Regions from separate parts of the Bacillus sp. GW823-FHT06A10 genome, predicted to be linked through region 4. Evidence: riboswitches for the same ligand, from Rfam matches in the RefSeq annotation. Region 4 holds a riboswitch; each other region holds the start of a gene.
The links. Region 4 has a riboswitch for S-adenosylmethionine ahead of AC1Q8M_RS23950 (methionine ABC transporter ATP-binding protein). Riboswitches for the same ligand answer to the same signal wherever they lie in the genome.
Positions count from the first base shown of each region.

Region 1: linked by a shared signal. The riboswitch ahead of AC1Q8M_RS21280 (methionine ABC transporter ATP-binding protein) and the one ahead of AC1Q8M_RS23950 (methionine ABC transporter ATP-binding protein) in region 4 are both predicted to bind S-adenosylmethionine.
Region 2: linked by a shared signal. The riboswitch ahead of AC1Q8M_RS12660 (hypothetical protein) and the one ahead of AC1Q8M_RS23950 (methionine ABC transporter ATP-binding protein) in region 4 are both predicted to bind S-adenosylmethionine.
Region 3: linked by a shared signal. The riboswitch ahead of AC1Q8M_RS26330 (MetQ/NlpA family ABC transporter substrate-binding protein) and the one ahead of AC1Q8M_RS23950 (methionine ABC transporter ATP-binding protein) in region 4 are both predicted to bind S-adenosylmethionine.

Region 1 covers NZ_JBXAHT010000003.1:86,492-89,596, forward strand. The annotation lists gene AC1Q8M_RS21275 (methionine ABC transporter permease) at 1-322, opposite strand, end outside; gene AC1Q8M_RS21280 (methionine ABC transporter ATP-binding protein) at 315-1,340, opposite strand; SAM riboswitch class I at 1,518-1,625, opposite strand; gene AC1Q8M_RS21285 (hypothetical protein) at 1,751-2,095, opposite strand; gene AC1Q8M_RS21290 (thioredoxin family protein) at 2,248-2,556, opposite strand; gene AC1Q8M_RS21295 (toprim domain-containing protein) at 2,560-2,904, opposite strand.
Region 2 covers NZ_JBXAHT010000001.1:2,485,481-2,488,585, forward strand. The annotation lists gene AC1Q8M_RS12650 (NAD(P)H-dependent oxidoreductase) at 1-268, opposite strand, end outside; gene AC1Q8M_RS12655 (SWIM zinc finger family protein) at 297-680, opposite strand; gene AC1Q8M_RS12660 (hypothetical protein) at 941-1,258, opposite strand; SAM riboswitch class I at 1,299-1,397, opposite strand; gene AC1Q8M_RS12665 (hypothetical protein) at 1,519-1,710, shown strand; gene AC1Q8M_RS12670 (YwiC-like family protein) at 1,743-2,465, opposite strand; gene AC1Q8M_RS12675 (ECF transporter S component) at 2,649-3,105, opposite strand, start outside.
Region 3 covers NZ_JBXAHT010000006.1:69,124-72,228, reverse strand. The annotation lists gene AC1Q8M_RS26335 (methionine ABC transporter ATP-binding protein) at 1-994, opposite strand, end outside; gene AC1Q8M_RS26330 (MetQ/NlpA family ABC transporter substrate-binding protein) at 1,007-1,819, opposite strand; SAM riboswitch class I at 1,905-2,019, opposite strand; gene AC1Q8M_RS26325 (NAD(P)-dependent alcohol dehydrogenase) at 2,099-3,007, opposite strand.
Region 4 covers NZ_JBXAHT010000004.1:30,907-34,011, reverse strand. The annotation lists gene AC1Q8M_RS23960 (MetQ/NlpA family ABC transporter substrate-binding protein) at 1-193, opposite strand, end outside; gene AC1Q8M_RS23955 (methionine ABC transporter permease) at 215-880, opposite strand; gene AC1Q8M_RS23950 (methionine ABC transporter ATP-binding protein) at 870-1,889, opposite strand; SAM riboswitch class I at 2,013-2,118, opposite strand; gene AC1Q8M_RS23945 (cysteine hydrolase family protein) at 2,361-2,918, shown strand; gene AC1Q8M_RS23940 (acyltransferase) at 3,018-3,105, opposite strand, start outside.

The DNA.
Region 1 (3,105 bases), on a different contig from region 4:
AGAATGGTGCCGCTCCAATAATTAAAGCCGGCAGAGCTGCACTTGCTCCAAGAATTGTTCCAAGAAGAATCTTTGTGAATGGGATTAATAAAATAATTAAAATGATGAACGGTATAGAACGGAATATATTTACGAATGCTCCAATCACCGTATTAATTGATTTGTTTTCCCATAAATTATCTTTCGCTGTCATGAAAAGTAACAATCCTAAAATTAGTCCTAAAACAAATGTCGCAAGAGCTGCGATTGCCGTCATATATAACGTTTCACCAGTTGCTTCTAACATTTGATTCCAATCAACATTTGCGAGTAACTTATCCATGTGCAATCACCTCCAGCTCTACTTGATCTTGATGAATTCCTTCTATCGCTTGCTGGATCGCTGTTTCCTCACCATTTAAATGAACAACTAAACTACCGTAAGAACCGTTATTCGTTTGTGCGATATTTCCTTGCAAAATGCTAACTTCTATATCACTGCGTTGCATCAATCGTTGAAGGACTGGTCTTTCTACAGCCTCACCAATAAACTGCAAACGAATTACTTTTCCATCTGGATATTTTTCAATTAAACTTTCAATCGTTTCATTTGTATCTTCAGAATCTGTTAACTGCTGTACAAATCGTTTCGTAATATCTTGCTTCGGATTACGGAATACATCAAGTACTGGACCCGTTTCTACAATCTTTCCTCTCTCCATTACCGCCACTCGATTACAAATCTTTCGAATTACGTGCATCTCATGTGTAATGAGTACAATTGTTAAACCAAGGCGCTTATTAATGTCTAATAGTAAATCCAAAATTTGATCTGTCGTTTCTGGATCAAGAGCCGACGTTGCTTCATCACATAAAAGTACTTGTGGGTTGTTAGCTAATGCTCTTGCAATCCCAACGCGTTGTTTTTGTCCCCCGCTCAGCTGAGATGGGTACGCGTCTCCTCTTCCTTCTAATCCAACAAGATGAATTAATTCATCAACACGTTTTCTTCTCTTCGTTTTATCAACACCTGCAATTTCAAGTGGAAACTCTATATTTTCACGTACAGTTCGTGACCAAAGTAAGTTAAAGTGCTGAAAAATCATTCCGATTTCTTGCCTTGCCTTACGAAGTTCACTTCCTGTAATTGCTGATATAACACGATTCGCAATTGTAATTTGGCCAGAAGTCGGTTTCTCTAACTGATTAAACAATCTGATTAAAGAACTTTTCCCAGCGCCGCTATATCCGATAACACCAAATATTTCGCCTTTTTCTATTTTTAAATTGGCGTTATCTACAGCAGTGACATCACCGCTTTTCGCCTTATATATTTTCCTTACATTCTCTAATAGAATCATGATGTTCACCCCTTTTTTGTTTAGATAGACTCCGCATTTTTTTATTTTTGATGCGTGTAGTCCACCGCTATCACTACTTTTATTATTTGAATGTCCTCCACATTCAAACAACAAAAAACCTTTCCGCTTTAGAGAAGCAGAAAGGTTTATATGCGTATATAACAACATTATCCCTCTCTCTCATCTCTCAAAGCATTCGCTTTGCAGGAATTGGCACCATTTCAACATAAGTTGACGGTTGCCGGGCTTCACAGGGCACAGTCCCTCCACCTCTCTTGATAAGAGAAATCAGATTCAATTTTCGTCTGATTTGAAATTTATGAAATTGTCTATATTTTATGACTTGAATTGTATCAATATACGCTCACCATGTCAACAGAAATTTTCGCAAAAAATGAAACTTCAGAATTTTAAGCACCTACTGACATCGGTTTACATATATGAAACATCGATTCCACTAATAACATCGTTCGGTACGTTCCTGAATATTGTACACGTCCATCATTCATTAACATTTGCAATCGTACATTTCCATTCACCAATTGCTCTATATCTTTTTCATCTAAGCAAATGATTTGTTCCGTTCCTCTTTCCTCTTGTAGCAGCTCTATATAATCTCTTGAAATTTGTAACGAACAACTTTCATCTCTAAAGCGGAAATTAACAGTTTTCTCCTCTTGTCTTAAAAGCGGCTCTAAATGATATTGACCATTAGCGTAATTTACAAATGATTGAAGCAAAGAATATAATTTCACCCTAAATCACATCCTTCATATCACTTTCTATTACATACCATTCCCTCTCAATAAAGAGCAATCCTGTTATTTTCGCTCGACAAATACTGTATCCATCCTGCATCTCGACATATTTCCCAAGAAATATGTCGAGGCGGCAAAAATTTTGCCGCCTACTTTAATTCCGTATATAAATATTCAACCGAATGAAATGCATATATCTTCTTCATCAGTGTCCCATTTTCAAAAACAAGTAAACAAGGTACACTTTCAATCCCATACTCTTTCGCTAAATGCGGAGCATAATTTAAATCTAACATCCCAATTTTGAGGCCTTCAATTGTCATCTCAACGACTGTTAACATCTTTTTTGCTAATTGGCATGTTCCACACATTGGAGTATATACATATAACACTGTTTTTTCTTCATTCTCTATTAGGGCTGTAGCTTCGGCTCCTGTCCAATCGATCACTTCTATCATTCCTTACCGTAAATATTCTGTATAAACGTCAATGTCGGCTCCCCATAATACATTTGCTAAGTGTGTAGATGGCGCAGTTGCCACTTCTCGGTACGAGCGATCAATATAGATATGCTCGGCTTGCGGAAATTCTTTTCGAAATTGTTTCCTTAACTTTTCTCCAGCATCATCAGCATCCACTAGCACATACACTTCCTTATCAAAAAACTGATCAACGAGCTCATCCATTTTCGACAAACCAATTGTACCATTTGTACAAACAATTTCCACTGGTTCACGAATAATAGATTCAATCTTTCTTCTATCTGATGTACCTTCTACAATAATGACTTTTTCCACATAAATCATATGTCATCACCCGATCACCATATACTATACAACCTTGAACTTAGTATATAGTATATTCGTTATTTTCATGTTGTTTCCTGTTTATTTTTGCAAAAGAAAAGCGAAACCGACTGTTTAGCCCTGTTGGCTAAGGTTCTTCCGTACAGAAGACGCTTTTTGTCTTCTCGTGCGGAAGGTTCTTAGACATGAAGGGCTAGGAGT
Region 2 (3,105 bases), on a different contig from region 4:
GCATCCCCCACCACCATATCGGATATATAAAGAGAAGTGTATCTGCTTCTTCCACTAATTTTCTATACCGCGCTGTCTCTTCTTCATTTATTAAATCACGTCTTTTCTTCTCTTCATTGAATACAAGTACCGGATCAAATTGTTCCTTGTATAAATCAAGCAACGTAACCGAATGATTTGTTTCCTGTAGCCCTTTTTGCACATGCTCTAAAATTGCCCCGTTAAAACTTGAAGGATTAGGATGAGCGTATATAATCAGTACGTTCACTACAAAACAACTCCCTCTATCGTTAAAGTTATCCCTTCTTTAATAACTTCTCTACAATTTGTACGTTTTTCGAACTTTGCAACAGTCGATTTAATACAGTAAGTAACTCTTCTTTTTCTAAATCTTTCAGTTTCTCTTTAACTGCACTCTCACCAGCACCTTGAATATCATAAACAACTGCCGCCATATGTTTACAATAATTTTCATACGGACATTCGCAACTACTTTTTGAAAAATCTTCGAGATCGATAACTACTTCATAATTCCCTGCATTTCCAGTAACGAAAGCAAACACTTTTTTATCTTGTATTTCAACATCTTCTACATGTCCATCTTCATAATATTCATATCCCTTATCTACAATGTACTTTGGGATCCATTTCGTTATATCTTTTAATAAGTAAGCGTACATAATTGTACCCCTTCCTTTAATTCCCTTTTGACTTCAAAAATCCTGCATGTTATTCTAATTACTGTTAAGTAGCAAGTCTACGTGACAAAACGACTGACACCTATTCGGCGAAGGTGTCTCTTTTCATTTGCAGCCGATACGAATTGCCTCTTTCAGGCACATTCAATTTTTGACACTACACACTCAACACCATTCCCTGTATCAGGCTGCTTAAGCAGTCTTTTACTCTACATACTCCGTTATTTTAAAAAAAAGAGAGCTTAGCTCCCTTTTCTCGCCTTATAAAATACCCCTTTTTCAGTATAGAGATATTCATCAGCTAATGTAATTTTCCCATCCAGTTTCAGTTCATCTAATAGTCTTGATAAATAAAATTGATGTAACATCTTTTTCGTGAATTTTCCTTCATGATGCGAAACGATATGTTCTTGAATATCTAACAATGATATTGGCTTATCTTGCTCTATCATATATTCATAAACTGTACTACGCAGTTTTACGTATTTTTCGAGTGTCACAGCAATGCGCAACCCCTTTCTTCTTAATATAAATTTTCGTAATCGGTTTTTTTGCAACAAAAAAACCTCTCCGATAAGAAGAAGTTACGTATATATCTTCGTCTTATCTCCCAGAACAAATATGTTCTGCTGGAATTAGCACCTGCATCGCGGTTGCTGGGTTTCATCGGGCCAGTCCCTCCACCTCTCTGGATAAGAAATATTCACTTAATTCTTACTATACGTAATTTCATTTTAATTGTCAAACAAATATAACAAATAATATTTTCTTCTTTACTGTTCATACTATACATATATGAATATGCAAGGAGGATTATGAAATGCATCAAAATGCTCGCGGATATGTACAAGATTCTTTTCAATCATTACAAGAAGCAAAACATTGTTTAGAAGAAGCACTACAGACTGTTGAAAAAGATTTTAATCGCGCTCGTATTGAGCAATCCCTTTATGCGATCGAACAAGCTATTCAACGCTGCGATTACACCGTTCACATTTTAGAACAAGATTGAAAAAACTTCCCATCATAAGGTGGGAAGTTTTTTCAAATGGCATACTTCATAATTATTGCCGTTATGATTAAAAAATATACAGAATTCACAATTTCTAAAACCCCTACTTTTATAATAGAAATTTTTTTGCCATACAATATAATGGCTCGAATGACACTTGGTATAAAAATAAGGGAGCACCACGGATTAATTGCAAATACAATGATTGTTAATAGAATATGATAACCCCAAGATATAAAACGATACTTCGGATTATTTTTCTCACGTATCATCGTTTTCACATAAAACGTACTTCCTAAAAAGTATAAGAATGAAATAAGTGCAATGAATAATGCTGTATGATCGATTTGTTTCATTGAAAAATAATAACTAATTAACCCACCAACACAAAACACAATGATCGCACAAATATCATTTAATAGTGCCCTTTCATTTTTTTGACGAGCATAATGCATATTTACTATAAATAGTGGAATCATGACTATTACGAATAAAAGAATGCGCCATTCATATAATAGAGAAATCATCCCAAATACGAACGCAATAATAAAATATACAATTGAAGCATGTAAATACTCTTTTTTTCGTTTTTGTTTTATGTACATAAGGAATGGATACGTAGCTAAATAGATAAAGAACCAAGCTATAAACAATGGAATGTGATATATAGTAGGTTTTCCAAGTATGACACTTAATAGAAATGGTATAGCAAGCATCGCCCATGCACCATGTTGCTTCGGAATAACTAACTTCATTAACTATACACCTCCCTTTTGAAAATAGTTCTCACCTATTATTATACAAATAATTTTATATAGTAACGGATATATATTGGACTATTTTTTGACAATAAAAAATGCTCCTTACAATATGTAAGAAGCATGAAAGAGGCAAACGAATATGTAAGTCGCGACCCTACCTTATATGAGTATGCTTTTCTATGCTATGTTATGCTTATCTAATATACCGTATTTCTTTTTAAATCTTGTGAGAATCGTAATCCAAGACGTACTAAATAGTAGTAAGAAAATAACATTCGAAATCGCATGACTTAAATCAAAGTAAAAACTTGCGATGTAATACGAAATGACAGTTTCCCACGTTGCTTCTCGTATAAAACCGAGAAGGCCCCAGAAATTCATAATCCAACCAAATAAAAAACCAACAATTACTCCGTAAAGAAGTCTCCCCCATAGCTTTTTCATTAAAAATGTATTACGCAATAATCCAGCTATAAAACCAATCATACCCCATGAAAACATTTGCCACGGCGTCCACGGACCTTGCCCTAAAAAGATGTTAGACACAATCGCTGCTGTTGCACCGATCATAAAACCCGCTTCACTTCCAAACACAATTGCAGAAACGATAATAACAAAAGAAGTTGGTTGTACA
Region 3 (3,105 bases), on a different contig from region 4:
CAATGATTCCTTGCTCTTGTAAAAATGATAAAGCACGGTGGATTTCATTTTGTTCTCCTTGCATATGAACGACTAATTTCCCATATGCTTCATGTTTTAACTGCGTAATATTACCGGATAAAATATTCGGATACACTTGGAAACGTTTTGTGGCAACAGCTAAGGCAGGTTCACCTGAAGTAGTGCCAATAAATGAAAGTGTTACAATTTCTCCAGTATTCTGTAGTTCTTTCTGTACCTCTTCTGGAATTTTAGCTGCAAAGGCGCTATTTACAAATTTCTTCGTTGTTACATGTTGTGGGTTTGTGAAAATATCTTTCACAGTCCCGCTTTCGACTACAGATCCATGTTCCATAACGGCAACGCGGTCGCATATACGTTGGATAACGTTCATTTCGTGTGTAATGAGTAAAATCGTAATTCCAATTTCTTCGTTAATCTTTAATAACAAATCAAGAATAGAATCAGTTGTTTCTGGATCTAAAGCGCTCGTTGCTTCGTCACTTAATAACACTTCAGGCTCATGTGATAGTGCACGTGCAATTGCAACGCGCTGTTTTTGACCGCCAGAAAGTTCACTTGGATAAGCATCTTTTCGATTGAAAAGATCGACAATGCGTAAATATTTTTCTACCCTTTTTTTAATTTCCACTTTTGGAATACCAGCAAGGCGTAAAGGTAATGCAATATTTTCATAGATGCTAACAGTTTTAAGTAAATTGAATCCTTGAAAGATCATTCCGATTTTTTGTCTCGCTTTTGCTAGTTCTTTTGTCGATAACGTTGTTAAGTCTTGTTCGTTTACAATGATATTTCCTGTCGTTGGTTTTTCTAATAAATTTACACATCGAATCAATGTGCTTTTACCAGCGCCGCTATACCCAATGATTCCAAATACCTCGCCTTTTTCTACTTTAAGGGAAGTAGGCTTAAGAGCCTCAACAGTCCCTTTTTTTGTTGAAAATACTTTGGATATGTTTTTTAATTCAATCATTATCGTCAGCTCCTACCAAGATGGTAAAACTGAACCATCAAATTTTTTCTCGATAAACTCTTTTACTCCTTTAGATTGATAAGCTTTCTTTAATTTATTTACAACGGCATCATCTTTATTTTCATTACGAACAACGACCCAGTTCACATATGGTGAATCTTTTCCTTCGCGGAAAATAGAATCTTTCGCCGGACTTAATTTTGCCCCTAATGCAAAGTTTGTATTGATTGCGGCTGCTTTCACTTCACTTAGTTGTGTTGGTAATTGAGATGCCTCTAATTCAACAATCTTTAAATTTTTCGGGTTTTCAATTACATCCTTTGCAGTCGCTTTTTCTGTAGCCTTTGGATCAACTTTTAAAACCCCTGCTTTTTCAAATAATTTTAAAGCTCGCAGTTCATTCGTTGGGTCATTGGGTACAGCAATTGCATCGCCCTCTTTTAAGTCTTTTACATCTTTTATATCTTTAGAATATACGCCCATAGGGAATGTTACTGTTGAAAATACTTCAGCTAATTTCATATTGCGTTCAGCTTTAAATACATCTAAATACGATTTTGTTTGGTAGCTATTTACATCAAGGCTTTTTTCATCTAAAGATACGTTTGGCGCTACATAATCATTAAATACTTTTATGTCAATTTCCAGACCATCTTTTGCTGCAACTTCTTTTACCTTTTCAAAAATTTGTTCATGTGGTCCACCTGTTACACCGACAGTAATCTTTTTCTCGTCTAATGCTTTTACCTCTTTATCTGAACTCGCGCTACATGCGCCTAATAATAATACTGCTCCGCTTACAATGCTTAATAATACCTTTTTCATCTATAAATCCCCCTTCATATACGTTCCAAAATAAAAAGCACCTCCCAAAAATAAGAGAGGTGCCGAATAGACGAAATAGATTCCTCTCTTATCTTCCAAAACGAAAACTCGTTTTGCAGGAATTAGCACCTTAGCTTATACTTCATAAGCTCGGTTGCCGGGCATCATCGGGCCAGTCCCTCCGCCACTCTTGATAAGAGTATGTGTATGTAGTTTTGAATATGGTACTAATAGTAAATCGTACAAAAAGAATTGTCAATGGTATTTTCAGAATATATTTTATTTTAAGGTAATCGAAACATTTCCTTTCTTATGGCCCATTTCTACATACGTATGGGCTTCTACAACTTCTTCTAATCGGTAAGTTCTATCAATAACAGGTTTTAGCTTTTCTGTTTCAGCTAGTTGTTTTAGTAGGTTCATATCTTCTTTACTGACCTTTGCCATCATTCCGTTCACAGATACATATTTTCCATTAGGCATTAATGCATCTGTACAAAGAGACTTATTATATTTTCCAACTGCGTCAAATATAATATCGTAGTGATCGCCCCGCTTAGTAAAATCTTCTTTCATATAATCAATTACGTTGTCTGCCCCTAAAGCTGTTACTAAATCGAAATTCGAACTACTACAAATGGCTGTGACAGTCGCCCCGAAGTATTTAGCAAGCTGTACGGCAGCTGTCCCTACTGACCCAGAGGCGCCGTATATAAGTACTCGTTGCCCTTTTTTTATCTGTCCTTTTCTAAGGAAGTGCAATGCTGAAGTTCCGCCAAAAGGAATAACGGCAGCTTCTTCATATGTCACATTGGTAGGTTTTAATGCTATTAATCCACTTTCATGCACGCATGTGTATTCCGCATAACCACCAAGGTTTAGTTCTGTTAATGCAAAAACTGGATCTCCTTTTTTAAATTGTGTTACATCTGATCCAATGTCTTCGATTTCACCGGATAACTCTACGCCAAATATAGGTTTTCTCGGTTTTCTGAAACCTAATATGATCCGCATAGGAATCCAAAATAAGAGGGGGCTATTAAAGCCACGTATTCTACAATCTCCAGTCGATACACTTGTTGCGTGAATTTTAACTAATACTTCATTTTTCTTAGGTTTAGGCTTTTCTATATTTTGAAGCTGGAGAACATTAGGTGGTCCATACTTTGTGCAAATAATAGCTTTCATAATGACCTCCTGAAATGAGTTGTTATTATTTACATCATATTTAAACTTTTTCTCAAACATGTTGCTATATAGGAAATAAATTTAAAGAAGAATATTAC
Region 4 (3,105 bases):
CCACCAGTTTAATCTTAATCCCTTCTTTTTCAGCTTTTTTCTTCAAAATTTCCCAAGCGTCTCCATCCGTTCCAGTTACACCGACGCGAACTACTTTTTCTTTCGCTCCTGCACCCGTGTCTCCACTTGAGCAGCCACTTAATGCTGAGACTCCTACAATCGCTGATAATGCAAATGCTAAAATTTTCTTCATTTTCTTTTCCTCTCTTCCTTTTTATGATCTACGTAACAAGACTTTCGCAAAGTAGTTTCCTAAATTTTGAGCTATCTGCACGAGAATAATAAGTAAAACAACCGTTACAAACATAACTGATGTATCAAAACGTTGATAACCATATGTCATTGCCAAGTCACCAAGACCGCCACCACCGACAAGCCCAGCAACTGCAGAAAATTCAATTAAACCAACTGTCATAAATGTGATACCTAAGATTAATGGTGCTAACGCTTCTGGTACAAGGATTTCAAAAACGATTCTAATTGGCGAGGCGCCCATTGCTTGTGCTGCCTCAATTACTCCTTTCGGAACGGAAACAAGATTTGTTTCAACCATTCTAGCAATACCAATTGATGCGACTAACGTCATCGGGAAAATTGCTGCTGCTGTTCCAATCGTCGTTCCGATAACACTTCTCGTTAGTGGACTTAACGCTACTAAAAAGATAATGAATGGTACCGGACGAATTGTATTAATTATGATGTTAAGAATAGAAAAGACCCATTTATTTTCTAAAAAGTTTCCTTTTCTCGTTACATATAAAAGTAAACCTAGCGGTATACCAAGAATTGTAGCGAATATAAGGGTTACAATTACCATTAAGAGGGTATCCCCCGTCGCATCTAGTATGCGCGGCCAAAATATACTCCAATCAACTCGCATGAGCTTCTACCTCCTTCAGCTGCACTTGCAGTCTTAGATGTTGTAATGCTTTTTGAATTTCCCTCTGCTCACCTTGCAATTCTACAAGCAGATTTCCAAATAGCACATTTTGAAGTTCAATAATATTTCCGTACAGTACATTTACATCGACGTTATAGTTTTTTGCGATATATGATAGTACCGGCTGCCCTGTCTCCTCACCAGTAAATGTTAGACGATAAATTTGACCACCATTTTGAATTTTCGCTAGAACACTTTCTGGTAAATGATCATTAATAACAGAACGTACAAAGTTTTGAGTCGTCTTTGTTTTTGGTTGCGTGAAAACATCGAACAGTTTTCCTTCTTCAATAACTTTTCCCTTCTCCATTACAGCTACACGGTGACAAATTTCTTTCACAACATGCATTTCATGTGTAATAAGAAGAATTGTTAAATTGTATTCTCGATTTACTTTCTTTAATAAGTTTAGAATTTCTGTCGTCGTTTCTGGATCTAAGGCTGATGTTGCCTCATCACATATAAGAATATCTGGCGATGTCGCAAGTGCTCTAGCAATACCAACACGTTGCTTTTGTCCCCCTGATAGCTGTTCTGGATAATAGTTTGCTTTATCTTCTAACCCTACAAACTTCAGCAGTTCATTCACTCGTTCCTTTATCTCGTTCTTTGGCAATTTCGCTAACTTTAATGGATAAGCAATATTCCCAAACACTGTTCTTGAATTAAATAAATTAAAGCTTTGAAAAATCATTCCGATTCTTTGTCTTAGTTTGCGTAATTCTTTCGTCGATAATGATGTAATATCTTTATCATCTATTGCAATCGTTCCTGACGTTGGTCTCTCTAACATATTTACTAAGCGTAATAATGTACTCTTTCCAGCGCCACTAAAACCGATAATGCCAAAAATTTCGCCTTTCTCAACTGATAATGTTACATCCTCCACCGCATGAACAGATTGCCCAGCTGATTCATACACTTTACTTACATTGTTAAAAGAAATCATTTTTTCCCCTCCTATATGCTGTAAAAACTTGAAGTAGAGCTTTCGAGGTAAAATAAAAAGTGCTCTCCTTCTTATCAACCATAAAGATAAGAAGGAGAGCACTTATATGTACTCGTTCACATCTTCTCATCTTCCAAGCCTTTATATGGCTTGCTGGAGTTAGCACGGTATTAAAAAACCCGTTGCTGAGGTATCGTAGGGCCAGTCCCTCCACCTCTCTGGATAAGAATGTATCGATTTAATTGTCATTTAATTAATTCTCATTATAGAACTCAGAATAATAAGAGTCAATACATTTTTTAGAAAAATATTAATTATTCCTTTATTAAAATTTTCAGATGAAAATTCATGAGAAAATAGTAACTTTCAAGGTTATTTAAAATTCTTCTTCCTCATATTTTTAAACAGGAGAATCCTCTCTACAAATTGAATAAATTTATTTGAATATGAAACTCGGAGGCAGATAAATATATGAAAACAGCTCTTTTACTCGTCGATATTCAAAACGATTATTTTCCAAATGGAAAGATGGAATTGCGTAATCCAGTAGAAGCAAGCGAATATGCTAATCAGTTATTACAACACTTTAGAACAAACAGCGAACCTATTTTTCATATCCAACACGTAGCTATAAAAGATGACGCTACTTTTTTCCTACCTAATACAGAAGGTGTACATATTCACGAAAGCGTACGTCCACTTAGAGAAGAAACCGTTATAGTCAAACATTATCCAAATAGCTTCCGAGAAACTAATCTTCTAGAGCAATTACAGCGTTTAGACATTGAACATGTCGTCGTATGCGGGATGATGACTCATATGTGTATTGATGCTACAGTAAGGGCTGCATTCGATTTTGGCTTTCAATGTACCGTTATACATGATGCTTGTGCTACAAAAGACCTTTCTTTTAAGAACGCTACTATACCAGCTGTTTATATTCATAATACAATTTTAGCAAGTTTGAATAATATATATGCGGAAATACTTAGCAAAAAAGAGTTTGTCCAAAGAAAAAAATCCTTTTGAAAATTCAAAAGGATTTTTTTCGACTATATTATATTTACCATCTATTCATGCCCTATTTTGAGGAATTCATATTATACTTATAAAAACCTCACTAATTATTTACATTGATACATTATCATTTTTAATATCTTTTGATTGAGTCCAATTTCCCCATAAAAATTGAATATTACATGTACGAGAAGCTTCC